Regions from separate parts of the Clostridium sp. JNZ X4-2 genome, predicted to be linked through region 1. Evidence: predicted binding sites of a transcription regulator. Region 1 holds the regulator's gene; the other holds the start of a gene.
What was found. The regulator LexA, encoded in region 1, represses DNA repair genes until DNA is damaged. The targets are predictions, from matches to a motif close to CNAACANNTGTTNG.
Positions count from the first base shown of each region.

Region 2: ACYUJ6_RS03250 (putative DNA modification/repair radical SAM protein) is a predicted target of LexA. The motif match lies at 4,557-4,570, and genes of this name have one in related genera.

Region 1 covers NZ_CM142685.1:1,727,767-1,736,886, forward strand. Annotated here, with positions in the region: gene ACYUJ6_RS08360 (DUF3006 domain-containing protein) at 1-211, shown strand, start outside; gene ACYUJ6_RS08365 (YitT family protein) at 280-1,137, opposite strand; gene ACYUJ6_RS08370 (acyl-CoA dehydratase activase) at 1,441-2,400, opposite strand; gene ACYUJ6_RS08375 (2-hydroxyglutaryl-CoA dehydratase) at 2,381-3,478, opposite strand; gene ACYUJ6_RS08380 (acyl-CoA dehydratase activase-related protein) at 3,475-4,374, opposite strand; gene ACYUJ6_RS08385 (tyrosine recombinase XerC) at 5,227-6,213, shown strand; gene ACYUJ6_RS08390 (hypothetical protein) at 6,278-6,685, opposite strand; gene lexA (transcriptional repressor LexA) at 6,790-7,398, shown strand; gene ACYUJ6_RS08400 (methionine gamma-lyase family protein) at 7,520-8,800, opposite strand; gene hfq (RNA chaperone Hfq) at 8,907-9,120, opposite strand, start outside.
Region 2 covers NZ_CM142685.1:689,458-698,577, forward strand. Annotated here, with positions in the region: gene ACYUJ6_RS03220 (IS110 family RNA-guided transposase) at 1-30, opposite strand, end outside; gene ACYUJ6_RS03225 (4Fe-4S binding protein) at 347-1,183, shown strand; gene ACYUJ6_RS03230 (hypothetical protein) at 1,194-1,637, shown strand; gene ACYUJ6_RS03235 (hypothetical protein) at 1,953-2,261, opposite strand; gene ACYUJ6_RS03240 (DUF4179 domain-containing protein) at 2,449-3,759, opposite strand; gene ACYUJ6_RS03245 (sigma-70 family RNA polymerase sigma factor) at 3,765-4,322, opposite strand; gene ACYUJ6_RS03250 (putative DNA modification/repair radical SAM protein) at 4,605-5,891, shown strand; gene ACYUJ6_RS03255 (TIGR03915 family putative DNA repair protein) at 5,908-6,660, shown strand; gene ACYUJ6_RS03260 (cytidine deaminase) at 6,794-7,192, shown strand; gene deoC (deoxyribose-phosphate aldolase) at 7,204-7,851, shown strand; gene ACYUJ6_RS03270 (hypothetical protein) at 7,811-7,996, shown strand; gene deoB (phosphopentomutase) at 8,020-9,120, shown strand, end outside.

The DNA.
Region 1 (9,120 bases):
GAGGGTTATAATAGACAGATTTGAAGGGCCATATGCTGTTTGCGAAAAAGAGGATGGAACCATGATGGATATAAAGAGAATAAATTTACCTAAGGGTGCAAAACAAGGTTGTGTGCTTGATATATGCAAGAATAAAATAACTATAAATATAGAGGAAACTGAAAAAAGGAAGGGAAAAATTAATTCTCTGACCAGGGATATCTGGAACTAAAGCTTTTTAATATGCAATCAGCAGATACGAAAACATACCCCTTCCGTGTCTGCTGATAATTGCAATTGCTAATGTATTGATTTTTTCTTATAACTCTTTCCTGAAACTTCAACATTGCCAATGGTTATAAGTGCAGTACTATCGAAATCATAAACTATAGATTTCAGTTTGGCTATTTCCAGACGTGATACTATTACATATATTACATTAGTTGGGGTATTGGTATAGCCTCCTTTACCATCCAAAAGCGTAACTCCTCTTCCCAACCTTGCTAAAATTGCGTCGGTTATATCAGTGTATTGATCTGAAATTATCAATACGGATTTTGATTCATCCAGTCCTTCTACGGTTATGTCAATTACTTTAAAAGCTATAAAATAAGTTACAAGTGAATACATGGCCCTGTCCCAACCAAATACAAGACCAGCACTGCTTAATATGAATATATTAAAAAACATTACTATTTCACCTATAGAAAACCCGGTTCTTTTGTCTAAAATTATAGCTATAATTTCAGTACCGTCTGATGAGCCTCCGCTTCTTATCATCAATCCAACTCCAACTCCAAGTATTATTCCGCCGAAGACCGAGGCCAGAAGAGTATCATTCGTGACACCACTAATTGGTTTGAGAAGAGATACCATAATTGACAGAGATGTTACAGAAAATAAAGTGGAAAGTGTGAAAGTTTTTCCAATGTGTTTATATCCCACTAATAGAAAGGGTATATTTAATACAAAGATAAATAGACCAAGAGGTAATTTTGTAAGATAACTGGATATAATTGATATACCGGTAATACCTCCATCTATTACATTATTGGGGATTAAAAATAATTCTAAAGCTATGGATGCCAGAGTAGCTCCTACGAACATCAGTGCTATTTTACTGGCTGTTTTAAATATTTTATGGGATTTTTTTGACATTGAACCACATCCTTTATGTGAATTTTATTCCATAGTTATTTATAAATATTATGAGAAATGAAATAACCTTCATAAAATTATATGCTATATAAAAAGATAAGTTATACAACAAAGATATTTGAAAATAAATAATAAAAACATGAAATTTATGGATATTGTGGTATTGAAACCATAATATAAGATTAAATGAATTTTATTAATAATATAAGAATTATATATAACTCTTATATATATTATATATTAAAATTTTACTTTATGTCAAATTGGGTTAAATCTATCGTATATAATTAAATAAAACTATTTCTATGCAGAAATAGTTTTATTCCACTTTTCACACCTACCACCAAAAAAACCTATAATTTTTTTACTGCCGAGTATTTTTATAACTTCACATCTGTTAGGGCATCCCGTACATTCAAAACTTTTGGATATAAAGTTTGTATTTATCAGATCAAATCCCTTGAACCTGGTAAAAGTATTGCCTTTTTCCAAACTTTCCTTTGCCAGAATAGCTGCACCTATAGCTCCCATTACTTTGAAATTTTTAGGTACTACTATTTCTTCACCCAATACTTCCTCAAAAGCATTTTTTATTCCTATATTGGCTGCAACCCCACCTTGAAAAAATATTTCTGACTGTATGTCTTTTCCTTTAGCTACATTATTTAAATAATTTCTGACTAGGGCATTGCACAATCCTTTTATTATATCTGGATTACTGCAGCCCAACTGCTGCTTGTGTATCATGTCCGATTCGGCAAATACAGCACATCTTCCGGCTATTCTGGCAGGGCAGGTGGATTTTAAGGCATAATTTCCAAATTCATTTATGGGAATATCCAGCCTTGATGCCTGTCTGTCAAGAAAGGAACCAGTTCCTGCTGCACATACCGTATTCATTGCAAAATCTATTACAATACCATTTTGCAACAGTATTATTTTGGAATCCTGACCTCCTATTTCTATTATGGTTCTTACATTTGGATCCAGATGTAAGGAAGCAACGGCATGGGAAGTTATTTCATTTTTAACTACATCGGCACCTATAATTGAGGCGGCGATTTGTCTGCCGCTCCCTGTAGTCCCCACTGCTGATATATCTTTATCCTCATATTTGTTTTTTAAAAATTTAAATCCCTCTTGAATTGCATTTATAGGTCTTCCTTTTGTCCTTAAATATAAGGAATCAAGGACATTTATTTTTTCATCTACTACTACAATATCTGTACTGACGGAACCTACATCAACTCCCATATAATACATTGTTTTTTCTCCTTTCAAGTAAATCTAGGAAAGCTTCTATTCTGGTTATATATCCTGCTTCACCGGTCATTTCATCTACTATCAGGGTAAGTATAGGAAAGTTTTTGTCTTTTGCTATAGTGGGAAGTATGGATTTTGATACGATTTCCGGCATGCATCCTACGGGAAAAATCTGAATTGCACCATCAAATCCCTTTTCACTTGCCAGAACAGCCTCTCCTATACATTCTCTGGCATGACCGCCTACATAAAAGGGAAGATATTTTTTGGAAGCTCTCCTTATATTGATAGAATTTAATTTAAATGGTGACAGAGCCATATCTTTAACCCACCAGCTAGGAGTTATATATCTAACTGTGGATACGCCATAATTCATGAGTTTCTCTTCTATAAATAAATTTGAGAAAGGCTCTATTATAGTATATATTTCACCTATTATGGCAATCCTTAGAGGTTTTTTATGCTTGAGAATAGGAACTTCATCTAATTTTTTCATGTGACTTTTTAATGCACATATCATCTCTTCCGGCGAGGTGGTTTCAAGGGCTCTTTTTCTGCACCTATTTAAAATATCTCTGCATTGACCTTTTTGCAGTTCATAACCGGAGAGAATTTTAGCTTTTTTTTCAATATCATCCATCAGGTTTATTACTTTAAGGCCAGAAGCGGCTATTTTTAATTTTTCCACAGTATTTTTCTTACTCCCTGAAGCTATGATATTTATTCTTCTAAAAAGTTCTTTTAAACCTATATCCTTTGGATAATCCAGCACTATAAAATTCAAGTTGTATCCCAATTTTTTTAAAAGATTCATCTGAAGTTCACAATATTCACCAAACCTGCAGGGACCACAGCTCCCAACTATTAAGATTGTATCTGCACCATTTTTTATGCTTTGGATATAGTTTCCTATCATTATTTTAAAGGGGAGACACATTTCTTCAGGAGAATATTGTGAACCTATTTCCAATGCATCCTTATTGCTTGAAGGTGGAATTACATAATCAATTCCAAGTCCATCAAATATGGCTTTTGCAGCAAGAAAAGTATTTCCAAGATGGGGAAAAGTTATTTTCATGAGTTGAGACACTTCCTTTCCAGCATATCGTGAAAAGCTTCAATTCTAGTATTGAAGCCTGCTTCCCCGGTTTGTTCATCTATTTTTAATATGAGAAGAGGAAAATTGTTCAATTTGTTTTTTATAAGTTCTATTACTACAGAGTCTATACCACAGGCAAAGGAGGATATATAAATTATTCCATCCACCTTCTTGTTTTTGGATAGATAAGTCGAAAAGCCGTAAGAATTTTTAGCAAAAGTCCAAAATGGTTTTTTAAACAGTTCTGCAGCTTCTGCATCTATTATATTCTCATCTATATTTTCTTCAGTGAGTATGCCAATTCCAAGTTCATTTAGTTTTTTTACTATATTCATATTTGTAAAACTGTCATTTAAGTTGTACGGATGACCCGCCAAGGCTACTTTTAATGGAAAATTTGAATTATCCGAAGGTGCTTTGTAATTATATTGTGCTCCTAAAGCCTTTTTATAAGCTTTTCTGATTTTAAAAATATTCTTGGTACATATTAAGCCTGCATTTAATACCCAGCTTCTGAATTTCTTTTTAGAAAAGGCATATATTGGATAAGTCAGTGCAGGAGGCATATCTGGAATATCATTTAATACCATTTCCGGAAGGCCGCAAAATTTAGGACAAATAAACTCTCTTTTCTCCAGCTGCATTATCCTGGGAATAAGTATTACGTCGCATTTATCTTTTATAGCAGTTATATGTCCGTGGAATACTTTTATAGGAAGGCAGGCTTCATCTACACAGTTCTTTACTCCTGCATCCAGTATGTATTTATTCGTATCAGGTGAAGTTACTATTTCCGCACCCAGTTCTTCAAAGAAAGTTTCAACAAAAGGGTGGTATTTACAGTACAACAATCCTTTGGGAATACCTATTTTCATATATAAACAGCTGCTCATAATACATAGTAAAAATTATGGTAGGGCAGCAAACCTCCAGTCTTTTTAAATTATTAGAAAACGTAAACTATATACACCTGTATATTTTATCTTAATTTCTAGAATTTATACAATTTTAGAAATTATTTTTTTCTTTATTTATATAATAATTATTATGTAAATAAAGAAATGTAAACATATTTTTTTAATTCTATTAGAAAAAATAGTTTTAAAAAAATATAATCCTAGTTTTTATACATCAATATATTTTTTATTTTCTTATTCTACAAATAAATCCATTCTTTTTAAATTGAAAATGCAGGATTTGTTCTGGAACCTACATTTATAAATGTAGTGTGAATTTTAAAATTTAAAATAAGCTGATTGTAACCTGATTTTATATAATGGGAATTTATAATTTTTTCATAAGAAAAATGGAGAATAAGTGAGAAAAATGAATTCACAGAGTTATCACCATATTGTGGAAATATTTTAATTTTATAAATATCCACCTTATTTCCACAATATGTTAATAACTGTATTTAAATACAATATGAATTATATCAAAATCAAAAATTTATTTTTGATTTTTGATAGTTCTGCAACACAGATGATAATGTTATCAACTGAAATCAAAATGAAATTTGCAGGACATATTTTTACAAATTAGTTCAATATATACATGTAATAAACTTTAGCGTATATTATGTAGAAAATTTGTTCTAAAATTTATTATGAAAAATTAATGATTATATATAAAAAGAAGGATTTTGCGGTATCCATATAGAATACTTAACTTCGCTAAATGATTATTTAGCGAAGTTAAGTATATTTTTTGAAAGGGGAGTTATTATTATGAAGTATAATTTAAAACATATCTATAACCCGGCACTGCCAAAGTGCTTAAACGATTTTTTAAATTACCTTGGAACCATCAGGGGAAAATCAAAAAATACTTTAAGTGGCTACAAGGTGGATTTGACCATGTTTTTTAGATTTTTAAAACTTTATAAGGGATTAATTGAAGAAAACTATGAATTCAAAAAAATAAACATAAGTGATATAGATGAAAATTTTATAAAACAAATAAATTTAAGTGATCTGTTTGCTTTTATATCCTTTGCTGAAAATTATAGAAATAACGGAAGCTATACCAGAGCCAGAAAAGTGGCTTCGTTAAAGTCTTTTTTTAAATACCTCAATAATAAAGCTAAAATAATAAATGAAAATCCGGCCATGGAATTGGAATCACCTAAAATAAGCAAGAGAAATCCTATTTATTTGAGTCTGGCGGAAAGCAAGGTCTTGTTAAAAGCTGTAGATGGAAAATTCAAAGAAAGAGATTACTGCATTATAACCTTTTTTTTAAACTGTGGTATGAGGCTTTCTGAATTGTGCAGTATAAATATATCAAATATTAAAGATGATACATTAACTGTAGTTGGAAAAGGCAATAAAGAGCGAACTATATATTTAAACAGAGCCTGCATTAAGGCTCTGAGAAATTACATGGATGAAAGAAACAGTCATTATAATAAGATAAAGGATAAGGATGCCCTTTTCATAAGCAGAAATTACACTAGAATAAATAAAAGAACTGTGGAATTGATGCTGAAAAAGTATTTGAAAAATGCCGGGCTGGACAGTGAAAAATATACGCCTCATAAGCTCAGGCATACTGCAGCTACTCTTATGTATAAATATGGAAATGTAGATATTAGAAGTCTTCAAAAAATACTTGGCCATGAAAATGTATCTACTACTCAAATCTATACCCATGTGGATGATGAAAAACTTAGAGAAGCAGTAAAGTCAAACCCTTTAAGTGAAGAAGAGGAATAATGGCATTTCAATGAAAAAATCAAAGGCTGGGATTTTTTCTCCAGCCTTTGATTTGATATTATATTTATTTTTGGTCTTTTTTCTGAATCCTTATAAGACCGGGATATTCTTCATATGCCATTTTTTTAAAATTATTTTCATTCTCCAAGATTTCTTTCAAACCATCTATATCATTTATAAATTCAACAGGGTCATCATCATTTCCTTCTTCACTATTCTCATTGTCATCTTCTTTGATAATATGATAATGAGAATCAATTGAATCATATTGGCTTTCTTCTTCATATTTCCTGGCTTCATTTTCATCATCTATAATATCATCAACTTTTACAGCCTTCATATCATAACCTTCCATTTCCAGACATTTACCGCAATTGTCGCATTTTTTACCCGGATTTAAGTCACATAAGTCACACTGGCCGCAGTCATCACACACTTTGTTTTTGTCAAATATACAATAATTATTTTTCATAATATTCTCCTTCTTATTATATAATAAATAGTATAGAACATAAGTTTGATATTTGTCAACTTTTATGATATAATTCAAATAAATAAATTATAGGAGTGTTTTTTATGAGAGATTACGGTAACAATAGACAACTTCAGATATATGAGTTTATAAAGTCTCAAATTAAAAAAAAGGGTTATCCGCCATCCGTTAGAGAAATATGTGCGGCTGTTGGATTGAGGTCTACTTCTACTGTTCACAATCATCTGGAGAAACTGGAAAAACGAGGGCTTATAAAAAGGGACGGCATTAAATCCAGAACTATAGAAATCATAGAAAAATCAACCCCGCAAAAAGAGATGATTGACATTCCCATCATAGGTGATATAGCTGCAGGCATGCCTATTTTGGCAGCTGAAAATGTGGAGGATTTTTTCCCTATACCCGTGGATTTCATTAAAAATGATAGAAAATTATTTATATTGAGAGTAAAGGGAGAAAGCATGATAGATGCAGGCATATTGGACGGAGATTTTTCCATACTGGAGCAGACCAATTTTGCTGAAAATGGAGACATAGTTGCAGCTTTAATCGGAAATGAAGCTACTTTAAAAAGATTTTTCAAACAAGAAAATAATATAAGGCTGCAGCCGGAAAACAAGAATATGCCCCCTATTATAGTGGATGACTGTAAGATTATAGGCAGATTAGTAGGTGTATATAGAAAATATTAAATAAAAGTTCAAAGTCCAAATATCAAAGCACAGATTAGGTGGATTTTCAGCAAAAGCCGAAAATCCTCATTAATTGTTAGTTATTTGAACTTTGTTCTTTATTCTTTAATTTTAGTATGAATTACAATATACTGGATAAAGCTATTAGTATGCCCACTTTGGCATGATCGAAAGTGAGTCCTCCTTGAAGATATCCGATATAAGGTTCTCTTATAGGGGCATCTGCGGATAACTCTATGGAAGATCCTTGTACAAAAGCACCGGCAGCCATTATAACTTGATCTGAATATCCCGGCATATCCCAGGGCTCACACTGGGCAAATGAATCTATAGGTGATCCTCTTTGGATGGAACTGCAGAAATTTATCAATTTTGATTTATCATTGAATTTAATTGCCTGTATTATATCACTTCTTTTATCATTATATTTGGGGAGAACCTCAAATCCTGCCAGTTCCATGATTCTGGCACAAAAAATAGCGCCTTTTACTGCCTCTACAGAAATGTGAGGGGCTAAAAATAGTCCTTGGTATAAAAGTCTCATGACTCCGAAAGTGGAGCCGCATTCCCCTCCTATTCCAGGAACAGTGAGTCTGTAGGAAGCCTGGGTGACGTAATCTTTTTTGCCTACTATATATCCTCCTGTAGGAGCTATGCCGCCGCCTATGTTTTTTATAAGCGAACCTGCTGCCAAATCCGCACCTACATCTGTAGGCTCCAATGTATCTATAAATTCTCCGTAACAATTATCTACAAAACATATTACATTTGGGTTTATCTGTTTTACAAAATCAATTATACTTTTGATTTCAGATATTAAAAGAGATTTTCTCCAGCCGTATCCGGTGGATCTCTGTATATGAACCAATTTTATCTTGCTGTTTTTTTTCAGGTGCTCCTCTATGTTCTTAAAGTCTATTTTATTATCTTCAGTTAAATTTACCTGCTCATAATTTATACCATATTCCTTGAGAGAACCCAGTTTTTTATCCGTGTCTATTCCTATTAGACTGTGCAGGGTATCATAGGGAGTACCACATACGGAAAGCATTGTATCTCCAGGACGTAAGTTGCCAAAAATTGCACAACAAAGGGCGTGGGTACCATTTACAAAATGAGGCCTTACAAGTGCACTTTCCGAATTGAATATTCTGGCATATACCCTATCCAGAGAATCTCTTCCTATATCACCATATCCATATCCGGAAGAATTGGTAAAATGAGATTCGCTTATTTTTTCCTGCTGAAGGGCATCTAAAACTTTTATCTGGTTATATTCCCTTATTTCATCATAATATTCAAATTGATCTTTCACATCATTCAGGGTCTTTTCGTATAAGTCTATTATTTTTTTATCTATTTTATATCTGCTTTTAAGTTTTTCTTTAGTTATTTCCAGCAATATTTTTACCTCCTTAAATATGGTTAAAATAACACATAGAAAGGGAATAGGCAGTACCTATTCCTCTCTATAGTTTATAATAACCATATGCCTTGATGTTTTTTAGTTATTCTTTATCATCTGTTTCAATTGGTGTATTAAATAAGATTGATTTTATGGGTGTAATAGTGGAAATTGCATGTTTATATACCATCATCTGTTTGCCAGCACAATCTAATATAACTGTAAAATTATCAAATCCCTTTACTGTTCCTCTAATTTGAAATCCATTGGTCAGATATATGGTAACTGAAATTTTGTTTTTTCTTGCACCGTTTAAA
Region 2 (9,120 bases), 1.0 Mb from region 1:
ACAGATTTTATACACGATTTTTAAAGCCATAGGGACTCCTCTCTGAACTAAGAAGTTCTAAAAAATTATAGGGAAAAGTGCATTGACTGACAGCCTGGCATTTAAACGAGATTGTTTAAACAAAGATAAGGTTACGTACTCAAAGGTACACTTATTTGTGCTTGAAGAGGCCGTCTACACATATATAAATACGGTTATCTGACAAGTCAGACAGCCCACTCACCCCCCCGTGATTTGTAGTATACCAAAATCCCTATGGTTTAATAATAAAACAAAAACTCGCTTGAAGCCAAGTATTTTCATTACGTTTTGTGCCTTGAGCGAAGCGAAAGGAATGAGTATATAAATGAATAGACAAGATTTAATAAAAAATGCTGGAGATTTTGTGGAGAATTCCGAAGACAATTATATAACAGAGGAAACAGCTATTTCAGAAAATATTATAGGAATGAAGATTTTTGAAAAACCAATTTTAGCATTTGGAAATGCAGATGACAAGTATTTTTCATTATTGAAACAACCATCAGCTATTGGAAAGCATTTTTTGTCTCCAAAAGAATGGCTTTCATCATGCAGAACTGTTATATCATTTTTTTTGCCCTTTAGTAAAGCTGTTAGGCAGGGAAATGGGGAGAATATGTCATGGCCTTCCGCAGGATGGCTGCATGGGCGTATTGAAGGTCAGAAGTTAGTGAATAAACTTTGTATGCATTTAAAGTCACAACTGGTGAATGAAGGATACAATAGTGTTGTACCTTCTTTAGATAAAAGATTCTGGGCGGTAACATCTGGCAGTAACTCTCACCCGGGACTATCATTTACAAGTAATTGGTCTGAAAGACATGCAGCTTTTGTATGTGGAATGGGTACGTTTGGACTTTCTAAGGGACTTATAACACAAAAGGGTATGGCCGGAAGATTTGGAAGTATTCTCACAGAATTATATTTGCCAGCTGATATTAGAGAATACAAAGATATATATGAATACTGCTTAATGTGCGGTAAATGTATAAAAAATTGTCCAGTTAATGCAATATCCATAAAAAACGGGAAAAACCATAATATATGTTCTGAATTCTTGAATGAGACAGCTGAAAAATACAGACCTAGATATGGTTGTGGGAAATGTCAGATAAATGTACCCTGTGAACATAGAATACCTGATAAGTTAAAAATTCTATAGGAGGATTCATGTGAATATAAACTTTAAATTTAGTAAATTTATTTGTGCAATAATTACATTAATTGCAACACCAATTCATGAACTTGGACATTTGGTAGGATACCAGCTAAGTGGAATACCTGCAAAATTTAATTTTATTTATACAGAATCCATAAATGGTTCAGAAAGTTTATTGGGATGCCTTGGAGGGCCTGTAATTAGTTTATTATTAGCATTAGCTGGGTGCATTATAATTTACATTTTTAAAAATAAAAGAAATGCATATGTTTGGATGTACTTTACTATAACAATGTGTTTCACAAGATTGTTACCTTATTTACTATTAATATTTATTAACAACAAGGAAACGTTTGCTATTAATGATGAAGGTCTTGTTGCAAAGTTTTTAAATGTTCCTGTATGGGGGGTATATGTTTTTTTATTACTGTATTTATTTGTATACTGTTGTTCTTAAAATCAATACATAGGGATTATTTTTTTAAATGCTTTAAATATGCTTTTATATTTTATTTCTTAATAATGATAACATTTCAGATCAAGATTTATTAGAATTAAACTTGAATTTATTTGATGGTATCAGTTTCAGCAATGAAAGTTAATAAGTACAATAGCGGTTGCTTTGTGTTATACGTTACAAAATGGTTGCAGCACATTTCTTTTACAGGTGCATCAATAATATGTTTCTTAATATAAGCTGCAGGGGCCAGGGAAAATGGCAGAGAAATTGTAATAAATCATCTAAAAAATAGAGCCTGGCCTTTGCTTATAATTAAGCTGTAATACCTTTCAGCCCAAACTTAGGTTTCATAAAAGGTATTTTTGTTTTTTGATAAACATTTATATCTCCAGTAACTTTTAAATTCTTTAAGACAAACAATTTGACACCCTGGTATTCGTAAACATCATATAGTTCTTTGTCTGACACTTCCGTTTCAAATAAAACCTTGATTTTAAGAGTTTTGACATTGTTATGGATATTTCCACAGTCACAATCTATTGACGTATTTTTAACACATGCTACAAAACATAAATTTTTGCCTTGAACATAATTCAAAGATTTGTTGTCAATTTTTATCATGATTTATTATCACCCACTTAAATAGTTAATAACTTATTATTTATTTAACAAGCTGAACACTAAAATAGTTATTTCCTATTATATAATACACAATTAATATGTAGATTTTATGAAGATACTTGAGTTTTAGTCTCCAGCTTGTTTCTTTTCTCGGGGATCAAAATGCTATTGAGAGAAGACATTGCTTCTATTTTAATTCAACAGTAAATTTTAATTTATCATTTATTTTATAAAAATCATCTAAAGGGGCAGTACCTATTTTATATTTTTTATTCTCGGAAAGTCCTTTGAAATACATTTCGAAATCATGTTGATTGGAGATGCTTTTCTGAGTGCCAAATCTATTTTCAGGTTCTATGAATTTTCCGTTTTCATCAAATAGTAATAGTCCACCAGCTTGAGTTACAGGAATTTTTCCATGGACAGTGTAAGAAATTTTAAGTGTATCCTTGTCCCATGTCATATTAGTAACTACCAGTTTTCCTAAGCTTCCCTGGGATAATTCAAGTGGCAGCTTGGATATATCATATGTTATTGGATTCATCTTGTAGTTATCATTGTGTTGAAAGGGTATAAATGTTAAATATTTTGTATTACTGTTTATTAAGTTGTTAAAATGTATTTCTCCATCAGTGCTGCTAGAGGAAGCTCCTCTGGCTTTTATTTCATTTCCCTTATCATCTAATAGGAAGTATTGGTATTTTTCAATGGAACCATTGATTTGTATAGATGTGGATATGGGAGAGGTACTTATTTTTTTAATAAATATTTTGTCCTTTCCAAGACTTATGCTTTTGTTTATATTATAAATTTTAGTTTCTTTCTGAATATCCTTTTTGTTAACCTTAAGATTAAACTTCCAGTTGCCTTCTAATTTATCTATAGATTTAACATCCATACTTAAATAAAATATGTTTTTAATATTTTCTCTCATTGTATTTATTTCTAAAACACCATCATATCTTTTGTCATTAATAAACCTGCCTTGTCCTCCATCGCTTCCAATTTTTTTACCATTGATATCAAATTCCATAAAACTCATGATAGAAGTTGTATTTTGATTTTTTAGTACTTCTTCAAATTTTTTATCACTAATAATGGAATATGAAATCCATATTTCATTATTATCACTTACTATTTGATTGATTACAAATTTAATACCTCTGTCATAAGAAGATAAGTTAATGTTGCTGGCATACTTTTCATAATCGGCATAATCCCCCCTGAATACTTCTATGGTTTGGATTATTGAGTTGTGTATATTGGATGCAAATGTTGGCTTTGCTATACTGAAAGAAACTAAACTTATTAATAAAATTGCTGCTGCAATATATTTGCTTTTTATTTTACGTATGTTTAATTTTTTATTAATATTATTTCTAATTCGTTTGGAAGTGGTTTTATCTAATTTAAAATTCCCGATATTATAATCTTCTACTTCTGCATAGTTTAAAAGGCTATAGATAATGTCATTGTCATATTTATTTGTTTTACTCAATTTAATTACCTCCCTACGATTTTTTGCCATTTATTTTTTAGTGCTTTTCTACCTCTGGATAATCTATTGTCAATAGAACTTCTAGGCATATCTAGATGTTTGGCAATATCAACTATATTTTCATTTAAGATATAACGTTTAATAAATATATCTCTATCCATTTCATTCATATTCATTATGATTTTATAAAAAGCAGTCATTTCATCATCTCGAATTATCTTATCCTCTATGCTGCATTCTCTTGTATTTATGTCTTTTCCTAATTCTATGGTTTGTTCATATTTACTAAATTTTCTTAAATAATCAATGGCCTTATATTTAGATACTGCTATGAGCCATCTATTAAATGATGTAATATTAGAATCATATTTGGATATATTTTTCCAGATTCCTATAAAAATGTCACTTACACATTCTTCCACATCTTCTCTGGCAGCAGTACCGCTTAAAGTATCAAGTACAATCTTATAAACTAAATTTAAATATTTAGAATAAATATAATTTAACGCCTCCTGATTTTTACATTTTAATTCATCAATAAAATTATTTTCATCTACCTTCACTTTATCTACCTCCTAAAAAGCCTTTCGTTAAATAAATACGAATATTAAATATATTTCTATCATAAAATAAATATATTTCCAGCTAAGGGGTACAGTCTCCCTTGCTTGGCCGATACTGTAAGAATTAGTTTTTACTAAGCAGCGAATAGGTGTGTTTTATGGAATTATTTTTAGTAATCGGCTTTTAACTTAAAAATACCTCAAATTTTGGCACATATGCCATTTTACTTTACTAGAACGTATGTTCTATAATGATATAAAGTACAGTAAGGGGATGGTTTTATGGATGTATTTGATAAACTTAAAATTCTCACTGATGCGGCAAAATATGATGTGGCATGTACCTCAAGCGGGGTGAACAGAAAGGCTGGGCCTGGCGGCATTGGAAGCTCTGAAGCTTGTGGCATATGCCATAGTTTTTCAGCAGACGGAAGATGTATTTCCCTATTAAAGGTTTTAATGACAAATGTCTGTGATTATGATTGTAAATACTGTGTAAACAGGCATTCAAACGATGTGCAGAGAGCTTCTTTTACACCCCGTGAGCTGGCGGAACTGACCATGAATTTTTATAGGCGCAATTATATTGAAGGCCTTTTTTTAAGCTCTGGTGTGATGAAAAGTCCAGATTACACCTGTGAACAGATGATTGAGGTACTGCAAATTTTAAGGCAGGAATATAAATTTTCAGGATATATTCATGCAAAGGCCATTCCTGGAGCAGACAGTATGCTTATTGATCACCTCGGCATGCTGGCAGACAGAATGAGTGTGAACATCGAACTGCCTTCACAGAACAGTCTGAGGCTTCTGGCACCGGATAAGTCAAAACATTCTATTTTAAAACCCATGGCATATATCAAACACCGTATACAGGAAAATTCCACGGATCTGGTGAAATACAGAAGTACACCTAAATTTGTGCCTGCAGGTCAAAGTACCCAGATGATTGTGGGGGCAACGGGAGACACGGATTTTCAGATTTTGAATTTGACTGAAGGTCTTTACAGAAATTACAGGCTGAAAAGAGTTTTCTTTTCTGCTTATGTCCCGGTTTCCCGAAACTCCCTGCTGCCCCAGGTAAATAGGGAGCCTTTACTTTTAAGGGAACATCGGCTTTACCAGGCAGACTGGCTTATGAGGTATTATGGGTTTAAGGCAGGAGAAATTCTGGATGTGAACCACCAGAGATTTAATCCCTATATAGATCCAAAATGTAATTGGGCATTGAACCACAGGGAATTCTTTCCCATAGATGTGAACTGTGCGTCTTATGGGGATTTATTGAGGGTGCCTGGTATTGGTGTGAGAAGTGCAAAGAGAATTGTAATTGCCCGCCGTAATTTATCATTGAATTTTCACAGCCTTAAAAAGCTGGGTGTTGTGCTTAAGAGAGCCCAGTATTTTGTAGTCTGCAGCGGTAAGGCGGCTGAAAACCTGAATATAAGCAGGGATGCCGTACTCAGAGCTCTCATGTCCAAGGTGGCTGCAGACAGATATTATAGGAATTTTGATTCCAGGTATGACTATGAACAGTTGTCCTTTCTTGATAAGTTGGTATTTGCATAGAAAAGAGGAGGTATAAATGTCCGTAAAATCAGATATTATTTATAAATATGATGGAAGCTTTGAGGGGCTCATGTGCTGTGTCTTTGAAAGTTATTACAAAGGGGAAATTCCCGGGGACATTATTTCACCTCTTCAGCTTCAAACCACCTTTTTTCCCACAAGGGAAATTGAGACGGATTTGCGGAAATCCAGCAGGGTGATCGAATCCATACCTAAAAAGATTGATGTTTCAGCACTGGATTTTATAAAATATGCTTTTTTGACCTGTATGCCCCAAAAAGAGATGTATATATTTTTGTTTCTGAGGAAGGGATACTATTATGGATCACCTGTTATGGAGATGCTGGCGGATGATATAGTAAGCAGGCTTTTTAAAGCTGTAAAATACTTAAAAAGAGAAAGTCACCTTATAAAGGGTTTTCTTAGGTTTTCTGTTTTCAAAGAGAGTCTTGTAGCGCAAATCCAGCCTAAAAATTATGTGCTCCCTCTTATTATGAAACATTTTTGTGAGAGATATCCCGGGGAATATTTTTTCATCTACGATAAAACTCATTATATGGCACTTGTGTATAATACTCATAAACCTGCTATTATACCTGTTGATGATTTACAAATGCCGCAGCCTGATGAAAAGGAGAAGTATTATAGGAAATTATGGACACTTTTTTATAATACTGTGGAAATTAAGCAGAGGAGAAATCTTAAATGCCGTATGTCCAATATGCCCAAACGTTACTGGAAGTATATGACGGAGTTTAGTTCTCAATGAATAATTATTGGGTTCTACAGATGTGTAATTATAGTATGAGATTTTAATATTGGTATAAATGTAATGGCTTCATTTGTTTTATAGATGTACAATTCATAGTATAATGAATTCATATGAATTAGGAGGCGGTGAGATGGATTATAGAATGCTTATTTCAAAAGCTTTTCAGGGAAGAAAAAATGCCTATGCCCCTTATTCCGGATTCAAGGTGGGAGCAGCAGTTCTAACTGAAAATGGAAAAGTATATCCGGGATGTAATATAGAAAATGCTTCATATGGTGCAACCAATTGTGCAGAAAGAACTGCCATATTCAAAGCAGTGTCGGAAGGAGGCAGTAGCATAAGAGCCATTGCCATAGTGGGAGCGGAAAATGACTACACTTATCCCTGCGGCATCTGCAGGCAGGTGATATCAGAATTTGCATCAGAAGATACAGAAATAATCCTGGCCAAAAATGAAAATGAATATATAGTTAAAACCTTAGATGAAATTTTGCCGGGAGCTTTTACTAAAAAAGATTTGAAAAAATAGGGGGATTTGTAATGGATATTGCTAAAATTATTGATCATACTGCTTTAAAGCCGGACACAACAAGGAAACAGATACTTCAGTTAATAGAGGAAGCAAAAAAGTATAAATTTGCATCTGTCTGCATAAATCCCGCATGGGTTAAGCTGGCAGGTGAAAAATTGAAGTACAGCGGAGTTAATGTGTGTACTGTTATAGGATTTCCATTGGGAGCCAATACAACTGGGACAAAGATATTTGAAGCAGCAGATGCAGTTAAAAATGGAGCTTCAGAAGTGGATATGGTTATAAATATAGGTGAACTGAAAGACAAGAATGATGCTTATGTAGAACAGGATATTAGAGCTGTAGTTGAAGCGGTAAAGGGAAAAGCACTGGTAAAGGTAATTATTGAAACCTGTCTTTTAACTAAGGAGGAAAAAGTAAGGGCCTGTAAAGCAGCACAAAGAGCCGGAGCGGATTTTGTAAAGACCTCTACTGGTTTTTCAAAGGCCGGAGCTCTGGAGGAAGATGTCCAATTGATGCGCAAGACAGTGGGCAGTGACATGGGGGTTAAGGCTGCCGGTGGTATTCATACTGAAGAAGAAGTCCTGAAAATGGTTGAAGCCGGAGCGGATCGTATTGGAACAAGTTCTGGAACTTCCATTATGTCTGGAATTTGAAGAGATCACAGAAAAGGTGACATGGGAACTGTATTTTTCCAGAGCTGTTTTGGGGAAATTACAGCATATAGAGGAAGAAAGGGCAAAATATCATCATAGTATTGGCAATATGATTTCAGCGGATATTATCAGGTTAATTGTATAATACTTATGAAGGAAGGTATTCAGATGAGAGCATTTAAAAGAATACATATAGTAGTAATGGATTCCGTGGGCATTGGGGAATCACCGGATTCGAATGAATTTGGTGATTCTGGAGTTAATACATTGGCACATATTGCAGAGAAGAAAAATGGCCTCAATATGCCCAATATGTCAGCACTGGGGCTGTCCAATATTTATAAAATCAAAGGAATAAAAAAAGCTGTCCATCCAAAAGCTTATTTTGCAAAGATGCAGGAAGCTTCCCGTGGAAAAGATACTATGACGGGACACTGGGAAATGATGGGCCTGTATATTGATAAGCCATTTCGTGTTTTCCCGGAGGGTTTTCCACAAGAATTAATTGAAAAAATTCAAGCTTTTTCCCATAGAAAAATCATAGGAAATAAGCCTGCCAGTGGAACGGAAATTATAAAAGAACTTGGAGAAAGACAACTTGAAACAGGGGAACTTATTGTGTACACTTCTGCAGATTCTGTGCTTCAAATTGCCGCCCATGAACAGGTTATACCTCTGGATGAGCTGTATAGAATATGTGGTTACTGCCGCAGTATAACAAGGGATGAGCCCTATAAACTGGGAAGAATTATTGCAAGGCCTTTTACGGGTAAGACATCATTAGAATTTAAAAGAACTTCAAACCGCCATGATTATGCTCTGAAACCCTTTGGAGAAACTGTGATGAATTATCTGCAGAAGGCAGGTCTGGATTGTATTGCCATTGGGAAGATTTCGGATATTTTTGACGGCCAGGGAGTTACAAAGGCAATAAGGACAAAATCCAATATGGATGGTATGGATAAATTCAGTTTATTGCTGGATGAAGAATTTCACGGTATTAGTTTTACAAATCTGGTTGAATTTGATTCTGCTTATGGGCATAGAAGGGATCCAATCGGCTATGGTGATGCCCTGGAGCAATTCGACAGTAGATTACCGGAAGTTTTTGAGAAGCTGGGAGAAGATGATCTATTGATTATTACAGCAGATCACGGAAATGATCCGACTTACAGGGGAACGGATCATACAAGAGAATTTGTCCCGCTAATTGCCTATTCAAAGAGATTTAAATCCGGAGAAGATTTGGGCATACGTAAAACATTTTCC